Linked DNA regions of Polyangium mundeleinium. The protein of the gene in region 3 interacts with the protein of the main gene of each other region in a pairwise test. Links are inferred from orthologs where the notes say so. Each region holds a gene or a part of one and is shown on either strand. Other genes may lie near its edges.

Region 1 (5,734 bases), 340 kb from region 3 along the record:
CTTGTCCTCGTACTGGTAGGCGAAATCCAGGTCGAGCTCGGTCGTGATCTTGGTGCGCTCCTCGGGCGAGGTGATCTCGAAGAGCAGCTCCTCCATCTCGGCCTCGTCGATGGGCGCGTCGCGCAGCGGCACGAGCTCTCCGCGCGCGCGGAGGAGGGGCGGGTAGCCGACGCCGAGGTGCAGGTCGCTGCCCTTTTTCGCGAGCAGCTCGTCGAAGAGCCGGTCGATGCGGGCCATCACGCGCCTCCCTTCTTGCCGAAGAGCGCGCCGGCGCGCCCGAGCAGGCCCTTGTTCGCCTCGGGCTCGGCGGGCTTCGGGGGCTCGCCGGGCGGGGCTTGGGGTGCTGCTGCCGGCGCGCGTTTGCCTGCGATCGTGGCTTCGAGCTCGTCCGGGGCCTCGGCGACGAGGAGCGCGTCTTCGAGGGAGGCCTTGCCCGCGCGGACCAGCTCGGCGAGCGAGTCGTCGAGCCGCACGATGCCGAAGCCCTTGCCGCGCTGCTGCAAGCTCGGGATTTGCCAGGTCTTGCTCTCGCGGATGAGGTTCCAGAGCGGCACGGATCCGGGGAGCATCTCGGCGGCGGCGATCATGCCGGGGCCGTCCTTCCGCGGCAGGAGGCGCTGGCTCACGACGAGCCGCAGGCCACCGGCGAGCGTCACGCGCACCTGCTGCTGATCGCCGGGCGGGAAGAGGTCGATGAGCCGATCGATGGTCTTCGCCGCGCTCGGCGTGTTCATCGTGCCGAGCACGAGGTGCCCGGTCTCGCTCGCGGAGAGCGCCATGCGCACGGTCTCCGTGTCGCGCAGCTCGCCCACGACGATGACGTCCGGATCCTCGCGGAGCGATGCTTTGAGGGCCGATGGAAATGTCCGCGTGTGCGATCCGACCTCGCGCTGGCTCATCATGGCCTTCTTGCGCGGGTGGACGTACTCGATCGGGTCCTCGACCGTGATGACGTGATGCGAGGTCTCGCTGTTGATGATGTCGACGAGCGCGGCGAGCGTCGTGGTTTTTCCGTGCGCCGTGGGCCCTGTGATCACGATGAGGCCCTGGTGGTGGCGTGTCGCGAGCGCGATGGCGTCGGGCAGGCCGAGCTCGGCGAGGGTCGGGATTTCCCGCGAGATGAGTCGGAACGAGGCCTTGAGCCCGGTGCGCTGGCGCGTAACGTTGACGCGCGCGCGGCCGATGCGCGGATCGTCGAGCGCGAAATCGCAGGAGCCGTCGAGCGCGAGCTGGGCGCGCAGGCGCTCGGGGATGCGCGACTCCAGCATTCGTTCGAGGGCCTGCGGCTCGACCACCGGGCCGCGCGGGACGAGCTTGCCCGAGATACGGAGGAGCGGCGGCCGATCCGCGACGATGTGCAGATCACTCGCGCCCTCCGCGCGCGCGCGGAGCAGGACGTCGTCGAGCGCGAGCGTGGCGAAATGGGCGACGCTCGCCGCGGCCGCGAGGAGCGTGGGATCGGCCGGATCGTCGAGCGTGATGGAGAAATTCCGCGGGCGAGGCGTGTCCTTCCGCGCGGGCGGGGCGTGGTGCTCGTCGAGGTCGAGCTCGAACGAGGGCGGCGCGGCGATCACGGGGGCCGGCGCCGTGATCTTGTCGGCGGGAGGCAGCGCGGCCTGGGGCGGCGGGGCGGGCGCCTGGGGAGGCGTGTCCTCGTTGAGGTCGCCCCACATGAGCTCCGGCGGCGGCGCGCCGGGTTTCGTGGCGCCCGCGGACGGCGCGGGGCGCGCGGCGGCGGGCTTTTGCGGCGTGGGTTTCGGCGGCGGGACGCCGGGGGCCGCGTCTTTGCGTGGATCCTGGGCGAGCCGCATGAGCCGGGCTTGCACGGCGTTCGTGTTTCGCACGGCGGCGATGGCGACCGCGCCGATGCCGTCCACGCGGCAGCCCCACTGCACGGGCTTCGGGCCGAGGTTTTCGAGGTGGCGGCCTCCGCCGGCCGTGGTGAGGAGCGCGAGGATGTCGTCGGTCGAGAGGATCTTCCGGTCGACGATCTCGTAGGTGCCGCCGATCTTGACGCAGGGATTTCGGCCCGTGGCGAGGGCGACCTCGGTGACGTCGGGCCGGAGGAGGTTCTCGAGCAGGGCTTTGAGCTGGGGCATCGCCTTGGCGGAGCGCGGGGGAGGGTCATCGTAACGGAGGGCTCGATGTTTCGGCAAGGACGGCGCCGTCCGCGATACCATCGCCGCAGATCGCACGGGTTCGCCATGGAACACGCACCCATCTTCGCCGCGCTGCTCGGCGCCCTCGCGGGCGCGCTCGAGGGATTCGTGCTCGCGGTCCTCGTGGCGCCCTACCAGCAGCGCCGTGGCGTGAAATCCGCGCCGGCCATCCCGGCGCATCTCCTGTGTGGCTCGTTTTCGGGCGGGATCACGGCGGGGATCGCGGGGCTCTGGTTGCCCTTTCGGATGGCCGTGGGCGCGGGCGCGGCGGCGTGGCCGCTCGTGTTCGCGATCCTGTGGCTCGTCACGCAGACCGCTTCCGGCAGGCGGGCTTGATCGCCGGCATTCCAAGAAAAAGGGTTGGGTTCGTCCAGGCGCACCCTGCGGCGGATCTCCAGGGCGACGCGTTTTGCTTGTTCGGAGCGGTTCCACCTGGCCAAACCGATCCCGGCGCCCTACGATGGAGCGTGTCCGAGCCATGAAGATCGATATCCCCCGTTCCTGGCAAAAGGTCCTCGCGGCCGAGCTCTCGCGCCCCTCGTTCGCCGAGCTCGCCGCGTTCGTCGACGAGGAGCGGAAAAACCACGTGGTGTTTCCGCCCGAGGACGAAGTGTGGAATGCGTTCAAGGAGACCCCGTACGAGAAGGTCCGCGTGGCCCTGCTCGGCCAGGATCCCTACGTGGGCCCAGGGCAGGCGCACGGGCTCTGCTTTTCGGTTTGTCATTCCCAGCGAATCCCGCCCTCGCTTGCGAACATGTTCCGCGAGCTGCGCGAGGACATCCCCGGCTTCGAGGTGCCCGACCACGGCTGCCTCGAGCCCTGGGCGGCGCAGGGGGTTTTTTTGTTGAACACGATCCTGACGGTGCGTGCAGGCGAGGCGGGGTCGCACCGCGGCAAGGGCTGGGAGACATTCACGGACGGCGTGATTTCGGCCTTGTCGGCGCGAAAGGAGCCGGTCGTCTTTGCGCTCTTCGGGGCGCACGCACAGAAAAAAGCGCGCCTCGTCGATACGTCGAGGAACCCGATCGTCAAGACCGGCCACCCCTCGCCGCTCTCGGTGCGGAGTTTTGCCGGGACGAGGCCGTTTTCCGCCATCAATGCGGCGCTGCGATCGATGGGAGAACCTGAAATCGATTGGAGGTTGCCCCCGCGAAAGGCGTTATTTCCTTCGGCTGGTGCAAGGGACGCAGGTGTTCGCCTTGGCGAACACCTGCGAGGCGGGCTGAAGCCTATCGAATGAGCGCCGCTTCCTGCTATATTTTTCCACGGAGGCGCCCCGGGAGCCGCCGTCGGATCATCTCTCGCGCGAACGGCACGTCCACGAGGATCACCAAGCCGAAGTAGGCCACGCCGAAGACCCCCAGGATCAGGATCGCAGCAGGGACCGGATGCAGCGCAGGTGGCATCAGGAACGAGCCGCCCCACTCCGCTGCTGTAGCGTCGCGGACTCCGAACAGCCAGCCGAGCGCCCACTTCAATCCGAGCGCGAGCATCGCCGCGCCTATCGCGCTGCCCCACAGCTTCGCCAGCACACCCCGCCCGAGCCCGGTGCGGCCGATCCTCTGGCCGAGGAGCCGCTTGAGCATGAGGTATTCGAACCACGCGACGAGGCCCGTGCTCGCGGTGATCCCAGCTCCGCCGAGATCGCGCGGAAGGCCGAGCTGCGCGGGCAGGTAACGGACCGAGTAGAACGCCAGAGCTGCGGTCAACGCCACGCGCAAGACGGCCAACCGAAACGGTGTGCGCGGGTCCTGCAACGCGTAGAAGGCGGACGCGTAGAGCCTGCCCGACGTCGACGCCAGGAGGCCAACGGCGGAGCCCATCAGCAGGTACCACACGTAACGGGTGTCGGCCGCGCGGAATGCGCCCGTTTCGAAGATCGCAGCAGCGACGACGTCGCCCAGCATCAGGAACGCAATCGCGGAGGGCACGACCGGGACCGCGATGCGGAGCAAGCCTGCATCGATTCGCGCCCGCATGGCCGTGGCCACCTCGGACGCGGTGCCGCTCACCTGAGACATGGCCGGGAGTTCGGCCGCCGATACGGCCATGCCGAAGAGGCTGACCGGCAGCAGAGAGATGCCCTGTGCCTGGGACAGCGCGGCGAGAGCGCGCGCAGAGAGCAGAGACGCGTAGGCGAGGTCGATGTAGGCGCTCACCTGCACGACGCCACGCGCGAACATCACGGGCACGAAGTTGCGGATGACCTGGCGAACGTGTGGGTTCGTGATGCCGAGCGAGGGGCGGAATTGCCCGAGGAGTCGGAGCGTCGCGGGGAGCTGCACGCCGAACTGGAGCGCGCTGCCCACGACGGTGGCCCACGTCGCGATGACCGCGAGCTGCGCGACGTCGTCCGCGTCCGCGACGAGCAACGCCAGGATGATCGTCAGGTTCCAAACGACGGGCGCAGCATAGGAGAGGAAGAACCGACGGTGGCTGTTCAGCACCCCGAGGCACCACGCGGAGAACACGAGGAGCGCGGTCCCCGGAAACGCGATTTGCACGAGCCGCATCGTGAGCTCGTAGCTCTCGCCGACCAGGCCGGGCGCGATGAGCGCCATGAGCCACGGCAACGCGAGCATCCCGAGGGCCGTGAACAGCCCGACGACGAGCGCGAGCAGCCCGAAGACCGCGCCGGCGACGCGGTCGGCTTCTTCCTGCTTTTTGCTGCCGGTGAGGGCGGCGTATACCGGAATGAAAGACGCCGAAAGGACGCCTTCGCCGAAGAGGTTCTGCAAAAAATTCGGGATGCGTAACGCAACCGCGAAGGCCGCCGCTGCTATCGAGGTGCCAAAGGAATGGGCGAGCGCACGCTGGCGGGCGAGGCCGACGAGGCGAGAGAGGAGGATCCCCGCCCCGACGAGGAGCGCCCCACGCCGCGGCTTGGAGGAAGAAGCCTGCTGGCCGAGCGACTGCTGTGTCATCAGGTCACGACTCGCTCGGCGTCCGACCCGCGTGGGTCAATTCGGATCCAATCCATACGACTTCATACCGCTTCGGTATGTGGCGTCGCATTCTTTCTCGCACGTCGCTTTCTCTTCTCCACCAGCGACAAGACAACGTTTCTGGCAAGCGTTGAACTGCTTGGCGCATTGGGCTCGACGGAACCAGTCCGACGGCCCCTCCAGGCCATCCGCTCCTGTCTCGTTCTCCGCGTGTCTCAGCGCCGGCCGTGCGTCCGATCGCACCGGCGTCGCGTCTCGGGTGAGTGCAATGGCTGAAAAGATAACAAGATAACGGAGCATCATCTCCTCCAAGCGTAGAGCATGAGGAGATAGGAGTCCCGTGGCGCTGTCAAGCGCCGGACGAGGTCCCGAGACGCGTAGCCAACGAGGCGAAAGCGCTCAGCCGCCCGGTGCCGGAGGCGCCTCCTCCGCGCCCCCGGTTCCCGCCGCCTCCTCCGGGAGCTGCTCCTCGCCCGTCTTCGGATCGATATCGGGGGTGCTCCGGCGCGCGCGGATATGGCTCCGGATGGCCTCGCTTTGCTTCACCACGGGCGCGAGCAGCGCGGCGCGCTTCTGCGCGTGATCGCCCGTCGGCTCGTCGTACGTGCCGAGGATCTTGGCCACGATCCG
Region 2 (5,578 bases), 9.1 Mb from region 3 along the record:
CTCTTCACGGCCGTCGCGAGCAGGCCAATCGTGCGCTCTTGCTCGAAGGGGCCGACGAGCGTCTTGAGATCCGCGCGCGCCTTCGTGATCCGGCCGAGGGCCTCGGAGACCTCATCGGCATGGGCCTCGGCGGAATACGACGCGGGGACGAGGAGCGCGCCCGAGGCGGCGAAGGCATTTCGCAAGAAATCACGTCGGTCCATCAGAGCTCTCCATGATGCGGCTTGCCCGCCTTTTCCCAGGTTTCGTAGGCCGGGGACCGATACAGCGGGTCCTCGGGGGCGGTGACGAGCGGCTCGTCGTCCTTCGGTTCGTAGCTCGATTCGAGGAGCCGGGCGACGTCGAAGCGCACGAAACGGCCGAGCAGGTGCGGGCCTTCGCTGACCCAAAGGACACGCGCCGTCGTGTCCATGACGACGGCGTGCGTGGCGATGAGGGCGTCGAGGGAGCGGCGGTGGCCGATCGGGAGGTCCACCCCGCCGAGGCCTTTTTTGTCGCGCAGAACGCCCATCACGTGTTCGACGGACGCGGCCGGCGGGAGATTCGAGAGGAGCTCGTCGAGGCGCTCGCGGCGCGGGTGCGTGGACGTCGTGGTCTCGACGCGTTTGTTCGCGGGGTCGCCCGCGAGCGGGCCTTCGAGGTGGTTCGTGAGCGGGACTTTTCCGCGTCCACGACGGACGTGGATCGGCTCGCCCGGGGCGCGCTCGACGATCGCGACGTCGCCCTTGGCGTCGGTGAGCATGATCATGTGCGAGACCATGGGGGACCGATCGCGGAGCAGGTCGATGGCCTCGGCGGTGGTGCGGGCGCGGCCGAGGAGGTCGCGTGTGGTGTGGACGACGGGCTCGCCGACGTTGCGAGGCTCGCGGGCGCGGGCGCCGTGGACGACGAGCGCGAGGCCCTCGGCGTTCATGCCGCTGACGGCGCCGATGAGGCCGGGCCAGGCGACGGAGGCATACGGAATGCGGTCTTGCTCGCGGACGAGGAAGACGGCCTTGCCCGTGTCGAAGATGCTGCCGGCCTCGAAATCGAAATTGCGGGCGAGGACGGTGTGGCCGTCCTCGAAGGCGCCGTCGCCGAGGGCGAAGCTCGTGCAGCCGATGAGCGGCGAATGCTCGAACGAGAGGGCGATGTCGTAGAGGGAATGCAAAAAGACGAAGCGATGGTAGGTCGAGAGGAAGCCGTCGTACGGGTCGGGCGAGAAGCCGCGGGCCTGGGCGGCGATCTCGCGGCGGCGTTCGTCCTGCATTCCCTGGTCGACGTGGCGGAATTCGAGGCGGCTCAGGTCGACGAGCAGCCAGCGCAAGGGCGGGACAGGGACGTAATGGCTGAACTGGTCGTAGAGCGTGCCCTCGTTCTCGACCATTTCGCGGTAGAGGAGGCGCGAATGCTGGTGGCCGATCTCCTCGGGCGTGCCGGCGAGGCGGACTTCGAGGATCGCGCCGCGCTTTCGGGCATACGCAGGGCCGAGGACCCGCAGGCCGGGGCGCGCCTCCACGGCCTCGCCGGTCGCCTGGGCAATGGCGGGGGGCTCGATCCGCGTGCCGGCGAGGATGGAGACGTGGGCGAGGCTCGGAACGACGACGAGGAGGACGAACGCCACGAGGAGGCGCCGTTTCCAGCGCGCACGCGGCCTCGGGGCGGGGGTCTTCGGGCCTTCTTCGGTCACGGCGCCTCGAATCAGTGCTCCTGGGCGCTTTCGAGCGACGTGTCCCGCGAGGGCCGCGAGGGTTTGGCCGAGGGCGCAGGCGGGGTCGCCGGGGGAATCGTGGCGGGGGCGAGCCTCGATTCGGCGAGGGTGCTGACGACGCGGAAGACGATGCGCGCCGGGTCGCGCACGCTGTGGAAATGGGTGAGGCGCTCGTCCTCCGGCGGATACACGACGTCCATGGGGACCTCGACGATCCGGACGCCCGCGGCAATGGCGCGGAGGATGATCTCGGCCTCGAACGCATACCCCTCGTCCCGGGCGCCGAGCGAGAGCGTGGTCTGGAGGGGATACCGGCGCAGGCCACATTGCGTGTCGGCGAGCGGGCGGCCGCTGAAGAGCGAAAGGAAAAGGTTCGAGATGCGGTTCGACATCTGGTTCGCGCGCGGCGCGCCGGCGCGGACGAGGTCACGCACGCCGAGGACGAGGGCGCGCGGGTCGGGGTCGACGAAGGCGATGCGATGCGCCTCGGCCGGCGGATGCTGGGCGTCGGCGTCGAGCGTGACGGCGACGTCGAAGCCGCGCCGCAGGGCGTGCATCATGCCGGTGCGGAGGGCCGCGCCCTTGCCGCGATTGTTGGGGTGCGAGAGGACGGTGGCGCCGGCCGCGCGGGCGAGGTCGGCGGTGCCGTCTGTGGAGCCGTCATCGACGACGAAGACCGCGGAGGGCTCGGGCCAGAGGGCGCGCGTGGCGCGGACGACCTCGGCGACGGTGCGGGCGGCCTGATAAGCGGGGATGATCGCGCAAGGACGCATCGGTTCGAGAACCGTTACCACGCCAAGCGCGCCTCGGGGAGCGCTGCGCAGGACACCGGCGTGCGTGGGGGGGACGTTCGGGGTAGGGTGGCGGCGATGGAAGACTTCGATCCCGAGGCGATGCGGGTGCTGCGTTACCGCGCGAAGGGCGTGCTGCGGCAGCGGATGCGGGCGCTCCGGAACTCGATCCCGCGTGAGTCGCTCGCCGAGCGATCGGGCAAAATTCGGGCGGGGCTCCTCGGGAGGCCGGAGGTCGTCGGGGCGCGGACGGTCGCGCTTTTCTGGCCGATCGTGAAGCGCGGCGAGGTGGACCTCCGGCCGCTCGTCGCGGAGCTTCGGGGGCGGGGCGTGCGCGTGGCATTTCCCTCGATCCACCCGGAGACGCGCGTGATGACGTTCCGCATCCCGGCCGATCCCGCGGCCATGGAGGAGCACGGGCTCGGCTTTCAGGAGCCGCTGCTCACGGATCCGGAGGCCGGGGAGGTCGACGTGGTGGTGGTGCCGGCGCTCGGCGTGGACGGGGAGGGGAACCGGATCGGGTATGGGGCGGGGTATTACGATCGAACCATTCCGCGATTCTGCCCGCCGGGCGTGGCGATTGGCGTGGTGTACGATTTTCAGGTGTTATCGGAGGTGCCGGTGACGGAGGGGGACGTGCCGCTGCCGGTCGTGGTGACGGACGAGCGTGTGATCGAGGTCTGAGGCGCGGACGTCTTCGGCGGAATGGGGAGGGCGCGCGCCACGATCTTCGGTGAATCCGGCGAGTCGGGTGGTCCCGCGCGCTGCGTGGTGTAAACCTAGCGCGTTTTGATTTCCAGGAATCACGCGCGGAGCGCCCGCGCGCGATGCGGGGGGAACACATGCGCACCAATTCTTCCGTGCTGTGCTGCGGGCTCGTCCCGCTTTTGTGGCTCTGCGCCGGATGCGGGGCCGACGGGTTCGAGCGCACCGGAGTGGCGGTCGATTCGCTGGAATGGAAAGAGGGCGCCAAGCTCGTGGCGCCCGAGGGGACGAAAGAGGCGGAGTTTGGCGTGTCCGTCGCCATCGACGGAGATATCGCGATCGTCGGGGCGCACTCCGACGATGGGATCGCCGAGAACGCCGGCGCCGCGCAGGTCTTCGTGCGAAAAGACAACGTCTGGCTCCCGCAGCAGAAGATCGTGGCCTCCGATGCAGAGGCGACGGATGGATTCGGCTACGCCGTTGCGGTTTCGGGCGATATCGCGATCATCGGCGCGCCGAACGAGGACGACCCGGCCGAAAACGCGGGCGCGGCGTACATCTTCGTGCGCGAAGGCGACGCATGGAAGGAGCAGCAGAAGCTCGTCTCGCCGAATCCGGAGTTCATTGGTTCGTTCGGCACGTCGGTGGCGATTTCAGGCAACCTCGTGCTTGTCGGGGCCAGCCGCGAGGACGGGCTCGGCTTCGATTCCGGCGCGGCGTACGTCTTCGTTCGCGACGGGTCCGGAACCATGTGGGGCCTGCAAAAGAAGCTCTTGCCGGCGGACGGGGCGCCGAGCCATTTCGGCTCCGCGGTCGCGCTCTCGGCGAACGCCGCCGTCGTCGGGGCGCCGCGGGACAACGCCGGTATGCCGGTCTCGGTCGGCGCGGCGTACGTCTTCGACCGCGCAGAGGGCGCCTGGCCGCTCGAACAGATTCTCGTGGCGGACGACGCGGGCGAGCAAGATTATTTCGGAGCTTCCGTGGCGATCTCGGGAGACACGACGCTCGTGGGCGCGACGGGAGACGACGACGTCGCCGAGGACGGCGGCGCGGCCTATGTCTTTTCGCGGGTGGACAACGTGTGGAGCGCGCAGCAGAAGCTCGTCCCCTCCGCGCCGGAGAAGTTCGGCAGGTTCGGAATGGCGACGTCGGTCGCGGGCGACGTGGCGCTCGTGGGGACCTATCTCAGCGGGCCCAACGTCACGGGCGCAGGGTCGGCCTACGTATTCGTGCGCGAGAGTGACGTGTGGGTCCCGGATCACCGGCTCCTCGCGTCGGACGGGGCCGACGGCGATTTCTTCGGCATCGCGGTCGCGCTCTCCGAAGGCACGGCGATCGTCGGCGCGCCGGGCGACGATAACGACAAGGGCGAGAATGCCGGCTCGGTGTATACGTTCGGGGCGCTGATCGCCTCGGGGGCGAACGGCGCCGGTGGAATGGGCGGCGCCGGCGGATTCGACGGCGTCGGCGGCGCGGGCGGCGCGGGCGCACGTCCGAACCAGGCGACCATCGGCGACGACAGCGCGATGATGACGGGCGGATGCGGCGCGTGCACCGCCGCGGGCGGGAGCGAGGAGACGCGGGGGCTGATGGCGGCGATGATGGCGCTCGGGATGGCGTTCGTCGGCGGGCGCCGGCGCTCGCGCCTCAATGCAAGGGGTCGCCGAGGATCTTCTTCCGATCGAGCTGCTCGGCGAGGGTGAGCCGGTCGGCGTCATTCATGGAGACGAACCGAATCGCCTGCAGCCGGTCTTTCATCCAGATCGGGCGGCCGCGCAGGCGAATCGGTCGGCCCGCGCCGACGTCCAGCTCGAACGCGGTGATCATGCTGAGCTCCCGATCCACGAGGGTCCGCGGTGTTTCGAAGACGAGCCCGCTCACCGAGAGGTCGACGGCGCGGCACGCGTGGCGATGACCATCCACGATGGCAACCAGGGGATAGTCGCAGAGCGCGCGAGGGCCGATCCGTCGTTCCATGAAGGTCCGTCTGCCGCGATACGGGAAGAAGATCGACCGGGCCAACTTTTTGCCGTCGCCCGAGCGCGGGCTAGGATCGGCGTCGAGGAGGATCCGGAATGCCCACGTGCCGCGAGTGCGAGAACGAGGTCGACGAGCTGAAGACCGTGAAGGTCGGGACCAAGAAGAAGAAGATGTGCGAGGACTGCGCCGACCGCGTCGCCCAGGAAGGCGCGATCGCCGAGGAGAGCGAGGCCGTCGTGCAAGGGATGATGGGCTTCAAGGGGCGACGCTAGCAGCCTGTGGACTTATCTGCTGCGCGCCCCGAATCGTCGGTCGACATCGCTCGAAATCCTTCAGGATTCCTCGCTCCGTCGCCCTAGCTTCGGGGCGCTCGCGACGATAATTCCACAGGCTGCTAGGGCGCGCCGCGCCT
Region 3 (5,543 bases):
CCCGACCAGGGGCTGTCCGCCCCTGGACCCGGACCAGGCACGGCCTGGACCGAGGGTGGAAGAACTGCGCGATGCGCAGTTCTTCCAACGGGGCTGTGGCTATCCTACCGCCGCCCGATCGCCTCGAAGAACCGGCGGAGGATCGCGCGACCTTCCGCTAGCAGTGGGATCGACGTCCACTCGTTTCGCTGGTGCGCTTGTGCGTTCACGCCGGGTCCCCAGTTCACGGCGGGCACGGAGAGGGCCGCGAAGCGCGCGACGTCGGTCCATGCCTGCTTCGCCTCGACGCCGGCGACGCCTGCGTCCTTCAGGGCGAGCACGAGCGGGTGGGACGCGTGGGGTGGCGCAGAGGGGGAGAGGTCGGTCCACTCGATGTTTGCGCGGCCTGCGACGAGCGCTTCGATGTCGCGTTGGGCTCCGGGGATCGACGTGTCGGGGGAGAAGCGGTGGTTCAGGTTGAGCGTGAAGGCGTCGGGCACCACGTTCCGACCACGACCGCCCTCCGCCAGGGTCGCGGACGTGACCGTGCGGTACGTGAGCCCGTCGAGGATCACCGTGCGCGGCTCGCGTGCGCCCAGCTCCGTCAGGAACGGGCCGGCCTTGTGGATCGCGTTCTCGCCTTGCCACGGCCGTGCGCTGTGCGCGGTGCGGCCCTCGAACGTCACGCGCGCGTGGATCGAGCCTGATGCGCCGAGGCTCAGCTTGTTGTCCGAGGGCTCCATGCAGACGGCGAGATCCACGGCCGTGGCCTCGGGATCGTCTGCGAGCACGCGGCCGAGCTCGTTGTCGACGTACGGCCCCTCCTCACGGGCGTAGAAGATCAAGGTGAGATCGGTGCCTGTGATCTCGCGCGCGCCGTGCTCCAAGAGGTCGAGCATGAGCGCGAGACCCGACTTCATATCCGAGGCGCCGGGACCGTAGAGCTTGTCGCCTTCGACGCGCGGTGGACCATCGTGGGACGTGCGCACGACGTCGAGGTGCCCCGCGAGCGCGATGCGCGGGCCGCCTGTGCCTCGCGTGACAGGCACGACGATCGATTCGCCGTGACGGCGCGGCGGCGCGGCGAGGGGCGCGCGGGAGACGCGCTCCTGGACGGCGTCGGCGATCCGCCGCTCCTCGCCTGTCGGCGAGGGAATGTTGCAGAGCCAAAGAAGGGTCTCGACGAGCCGCGCTTCGACCTCGCTCATACCGCCACCGCGAAGTCCCGGAGCGCGGCGTTGAGCGAGACCTTGCGATCGGTCGATTCGGTCCGCTTTCCGATGATGAGCGCGCACGGCACGCCGAACTCGCCCGCTGGGAAACGCTTCGGCCGCATCCCGGGGATGACGACGCTGCGCGCGGGGACGCGCCCGCGGTGCTCGACGACCTCCGCGCCGGTCACGTCGAGGATCGCGGTCGACGCCGTGAGCACGACGCCTGCGCCGAGCACGGCCTCGCGCTCCACGATCACGCCTTCAACCACGATCACGCGTGAGCCGACGAAGACGCCGTCCTCGATGATGACGGGCTGCGCGCCCGGCGGTTCGAGCACGCCGCCGATCCCGACGCCGCCTGCGAGGTGAACGTCGCGGCCGATCTGCGCGCACGAGCCCACGGTCGCCCACGTGTCGACCATCGTCCCTGCGCCCACGCGCGCGCCGATGTTCACGTAGCCCGGCATGACGATCGCGCCGGCTTCGAGGAACGCGCCGTACCGCACCGCGCCCGGCGGCACGACACGCACGCCCGCGGCGTCGAGGCCACGCTTCAGCGGGATCTTGTCGTGGAACTCGAGCGGCCCCGCCTCCATCACCGACATCTTCTGCACGGCGAAGTAGAGCAGGATGGCCTGCTTCACCCACGCATGCGTCACCCAATGGCCCTCGGAGACGGGCTCGGCGACGCGGAGAACGCCACCATCGAGCGCGTCGATCGTCTGCAGGACGGCGCGCTCGTACGCGGGATCCTTCAGGAGGGAACGATCGGCGAAGGCGGCCGAGACGAGCGGCGCGAGGGAGTCGGCGAGGTTCATCCCGGCCGGGATAGCACGGATTTCACGTCGCCTCGCGCTCGCTCTCGATCGAGACGATCCCCGCGGCTGCGTCGATCGTGAGCCCGAGCTTCGCGCGACGCGCGGCCACGTGAGCGATCCCAAGCGAGCTCGGCACCTCGCCCCGCGCCGTCACGGACAGCACGAGCCGCGTCGCCGGCGCGTTCCGCGGCGCCGGGCTCAAGCGAATGACGAGACCCCCGCTGGACGGACGCGCGACGCCGAGCCGCGCCGTCACCGTCCCGCGGCGCGAGGCGATCGGCGCCGCGAGCTCGACGAGCCCGCCGAGCACGTGCCGATCCGCCACGAGCCACGAGGGCCGCGGCGCCTCCACGGCGATTCGAATCATCCCCTCCTCGGCCGCGCGATTCGCGCCGAACCGTTGCTCCAGCACGTCGACGAGATCGAGCTCCGTGGGCGCGGGCGTGACGGACGCGGCGAAGAGCTCCGCGATCGCGAACGTGTCCCGAAGCTCGGCCCCGTGCTTGCGCACGGAGGCTTCGAGGGCGAGGCGCCGCCGCGCATCGGAGAGCGATCCGCCATCGGAGAAGGCGGACGAGAGGGCGGCGACACACGCGCCTGCGTGCGTGCCGAGGGTGCGGGCTTGATCTTGCGCTTCCAGATCGGAGGCGAGCGTCGCGACGAACGCGAGCTCGAGCGCGACGAACGACGCGCGCAGCGCCTCGCAGGCCGGGACCATCTCGCTCAACGCGACCGCGAGGGCGCGTGGCCCGATGCGGCGTGAGCCGAGCAGGTCGCCGAAGCCTTCGAGCGCGGCGAGGCCCTCACGGACCGCGCCGCGGGCGATGGCGAGCGGGCTTTCTGCGCGCGCCGATCCGGTCACGCGCGGGGAGAAACCTCGTAGCCGGCGAAGAAGTAGGCGATCTCGCGCGCAGCGGACTCGGGCTTGTCCGAGCCGTGCACCGCGTTCTCGCCGACGCTCGCGGCGTACAGCTTGCGGATCGTACCTTCGGCGGCGTTCGCGGGGTTCGTCGCGCCGATGACCTCGCGGTACTTCGCGATCGCGTCCTCGCGCTCGAGCGCCATGATGACGATCGGGCTGCGCGACATGAACGCGCAAAGTTCGTCGAAGAAGCCGCGTCCACGGTGCTCCGCGTAGAAGCCTTCGGCCTCCGCGCGGGTGAGGTGGACGCGCTTCATCGCGCGAACGATGAAGCCCTCCTGTTCGAGGCGGGCGATGATCGCACCCGTGTGGTTCTTCTCGACCGCATCGGGCTTGACGATGGAAAGAGTGCGCTCCAGTGCCATGACGCGCCCCTACTAGAAGAAAGAGGGCGTGCGCGCAAGAAAAGCTCGCGCCGGCGCGTCGTTCTTGCCGAATTGGAAGGGAGACGCCCGCCATGGCTCGGCTCGCCCCCATGCTGGACCGCACGCCACGCGCCTGTCACACAAGGCTGCTAGAGGTGGGGCCCACGCATGCCGACGAACGTTCTCATCGTCGAGGACGAGCGCGACCTTCAGCGCGTCCTGTCCTACAACTTCAAGCAGGCGGGGTTCGACGTCGTCTCCGCGATGAACGGCGAGACTGCGCTCCGCGCGGTCAAAGAAGAGCCGTTCGACCTCGTGATCCTCGATCTCATGCTCCCCGACATGCCGGGCACCGAGGTGTGCAAGCGCCTCAAGCAGTCCCCGGAGACGGCCAGCATCCCCGTCATCATGGTCACGGCCAAGGGGGAAGAGGTGGATCGCGTGGTCGGCTTCGAACTCGGCGCCGACGACTACGTCGTCAAACCCTTTTCCGTGCGCGAACTCATCTTGAGGGCGCGTGCGATCTTGCGCCGCGCCGAGGGCCCGCAGCCCGACGGCGCGAAGATCGATTTCGGCGTCCTTCGTGTCGATCGCGCCGCGCACCGCGCGTGGGTGAACGGCGAGGAGATCGCCTTCACCGCGCTCGAGTTCAAGCTGCTCGTCGTGCTCTTTGATCGCCGCGGGCGCGTCATGACCCGCGACGTCTTGCTCGACGAGGTCTGGGGCTCGCACGTCGACGTCACGGCCCGCAACGTCGACACGCACGTCAAGCGCGTACGCGAAAAACTCGGCCTCGCCGGTGACTACGTCGAGACCGTGCGCGGCGTCGGATACCGCTTCCGCGCCGAGCCCGGCGAGCTCTCCCCGCCCGCCGACGAATGATCGGCCGCCTCGGCATCCGCGCGAAGCTCATCCTCGCGTCGGTCGTGCTCATGCTCCTCGCGGGCCTCGCGATCGAGCGCTTCGGCTCCCGCTCGCTCGAAGCGCTCATGATCGAGCGCACGATGGTGCAGCTCACCGGCGAGCTCCGCCTCTGCGAGGACATCGTCCGGCGCCGCTGCGAGCACTCTCCGTGCGCCGAGGGCGCCACGCTCGACGCGCTGTCCGACGAGCTCGGCACGCTCGCCGGGGGACGCATCACGCTCATCGCCCCGGGCGGCGCCGTGCTCGGCGACTCCGAGCTCACGCACGACGAAGTCTTGCGGACGGAGAACCACGCCGCGCGGGAGGAGATCGCTTCCGCGCTCGCGACCGGCACCGGCAGCGCGCTCCGCTACAGCGGCACCCTCGGCCAGCGCATGATCTACGCCGCGCGCCGCTACCCCAAGCCCGAGCACGGCGTCTCCGTCGTGCGCATCGCCGTGCCGCTCACCGGCGTCGACGCGGCCATCGGGAGCGCGCGCATCTTCTTGCTCGTCGGCATCGCCGTCGCGATCGCCGCGGCCGTGGCGATGAGCGCATTCGGCACGTACCTGCTCACGCGCCCCGTCCGTAGCCTGACCGAGGCTGCGCTGGCGATGGCCGGCGGCAACCTCGCGATCCACGCGCCCGCGCAGGGCACCGACGAGACCGCGCAGCTCGGTCGTGCCTTGAACCGCCTGTCGAGTGAGCTGCTCGCCGCGATCGAAGAGCTCCGCGACGAGCGGGATCTCCTCGCCTCGATCCTCGACGGCATGAACGAGGGCGTGCTCGTCACCGACGGCGACGCGCGGATCGTCCTCGCGAACCGCGCGCTGCGCGGCATGACGCTCGTCGGGGAAGGCACGATCGGCAAGAGCGTGATCGAGGTCATCCGCAACGCCTCGCTCCAAGAAGCGCTCGATCGCGCCGCTGCGGGGAGCGAGGCCGTCGTGCGTGAGGTCGAGCTCTCGGGCCTGCTCCCGCGCAAGCTCCTCGTGCGGGTCTCCAAGCTCCCGACGCGCAAGGATCGTGATCGTCAGACCACCAACGATCGCGGCCTCATCGCCGTCTTCCACGACGTCACGGACCTCCGGCGCCTGGAGACGATCCGCACCGACTTCGTGGCGAACGTCTCGCACGAGCTCCGCACGCCGGTCACGGCCATCAGCACCGCGGCCGAGACGCTCCTCGCCGGCGCGCTCGCCGAGCCCGAAGAGGCCGCCGAGTTCGTCGACGTCATCGATCGTCACGCCAAACGCCTGCGCCAGCTCGTCGACGACCTGCTCGATCTCTCGAAGATCGAGAGCAAGAACTACCGCTTGAAGCTCGTCGAGCAGGACGTGAT

What was found. Proteins that work in one complex are often made in the same cells at the same time.
Region 1: the proteins of ndk (region 3) and ung interact in binary tests that used the Escherichia coli proteins (3 or more experiments, as listed by UniProt). The link is inferred for Polyangium mundeleinium from one-to-one orthologs.
Region 2: the proteins of ndk (region 3) and POL67_RS00840 interact in binary tests that used the Escherichia coli proteins (3 or more experiments, as listed by UniProt). The link is inferred for Polyangium mundeleinium from one-to-one orthologs.

The regions. Positions count from the first base shown.
Region 1 is NZ_JAQNDO010000001.1:9,615,932-9,621,665, reverse strand. The notes cover bases 1,543-4,518. They hold ung (uracil-DNA glycosylase), read left to right. Parts: upstream 1,543-2,637; coding sequence 2,638-3,399; downstream 3,400-4,518. Other genes in these bases: murJ (murein biosynthesis integral membrane protein MurJ), read right to left, coding at 3,413-4,518; POL67_RS37910 (hypothetical protein), read left to right, coding at 2,205-2,495; POL67_RS37915 (type IV pilus twitching motility protein PilT), read right to left, coding at 1,543-2,099. In the rest of the region: POL67_RS37920 (type IV pilus twitching motility protein PilT), read right to left, coding at 1-237; more of POL67_RS37915, read right to left, coding at 237-1,542; more of murJ, read right to left, coding at 4,519-5,083; POL67_RS37895 (hypothetical protein), read right to left, coding at 5,504-5,734. UniProt on the Escherichia coli protein: Excises uracil residues from the DNA which can arise as a result of misincorporation of dUMP residues by DNA polymerase or due to deamination of cytosine.
Region 2 is NZ_JAQNDO010000001.1:191,891-197,468, forward strand. What follows is about bases 1,543-4,362. They hold POL67_RS00840 (5-formyltetrahydrofolate cyclo-ligase), read left to right. Parts: upstream 1,543-2,559; coding sequence 2,560-3,165; downstream 3,166-4,362. Other genes in these bases: POL67_RS00830 (C45 family autoproteolytic acyltransferase/hydrolase), read right to left, coding at 1,543-1,669; POL67_RS00835 (glycosyltransferase family 2 protein), read right to left, coding at 1,681-2,463; POL67_RS00845 (FG-GAP repeat protein), read left to right, coding at 3,324-4,362. Outside these bases: POL67_RS00825 (LolA family protein), read right to left, coding at 1-203; more of POL67_RS00830, read right to left, coding at 203-1,542; more of POL67_RS00845, read left to right, coding at 4,363-4,889; POL67_RS00850 (PilZ domain-containing protein), read right to left, coding at 4,834-5,163; POL67_RS00855 (hypothetical protein), read left to right, coding at 5,262-5,438; POL67_RS00860 (hypothetical protein), read right to left, coding at 5,578-5,578. UniProt on the Escherichia coli protein: Involved in the removal of 5-formyltetrahydrofolate.
Region 3 is NZ_JAQNDO010000001.1:9,279,960-9,285,502, forward strand. Bases 1,585-4,369 are described here. They hold ndk (nucleoside-diphosphate kinase), read right to left. Parts: upstream 3,299-4,369; coding sequence 2,870-3,298; downstream 1,585-2,869. Other genes in these bases: POL67_RS36740 (2,3,4,5-tetrahydropyridine-2,6-dicarboxylate N-succinyltransferase), read right to left, coding at 1,585-2,011; POL67_RS36745 (hypothetical protein), read right to left, coding at 2,034-2,873; POL67_RS36755 (response regulator), read left to right, coding at 3,467-4,180; POL67_RS36760 (HAMP domain-containing sensor histidine kinase), read left to right, coding at 4,177-4,369. Outside these bases: dapE (succinyl-diaminopimelate desuccinylase), read right to left, coding at 105-1,187; more of POL67_RS36740, read right to left, coding at 1,184-1,584; more of POL67_RS36760, read left to right, coding at 4,370-5,543. UniProt on the Escherichia coli protein: Major role in the synthesis of nucleoside triphosphates other than ATP. The ATP gamma phosphate is transferred to the NDP beta phosphate via a ping-pong mechanism, using a phosphorylated active-site intermediate.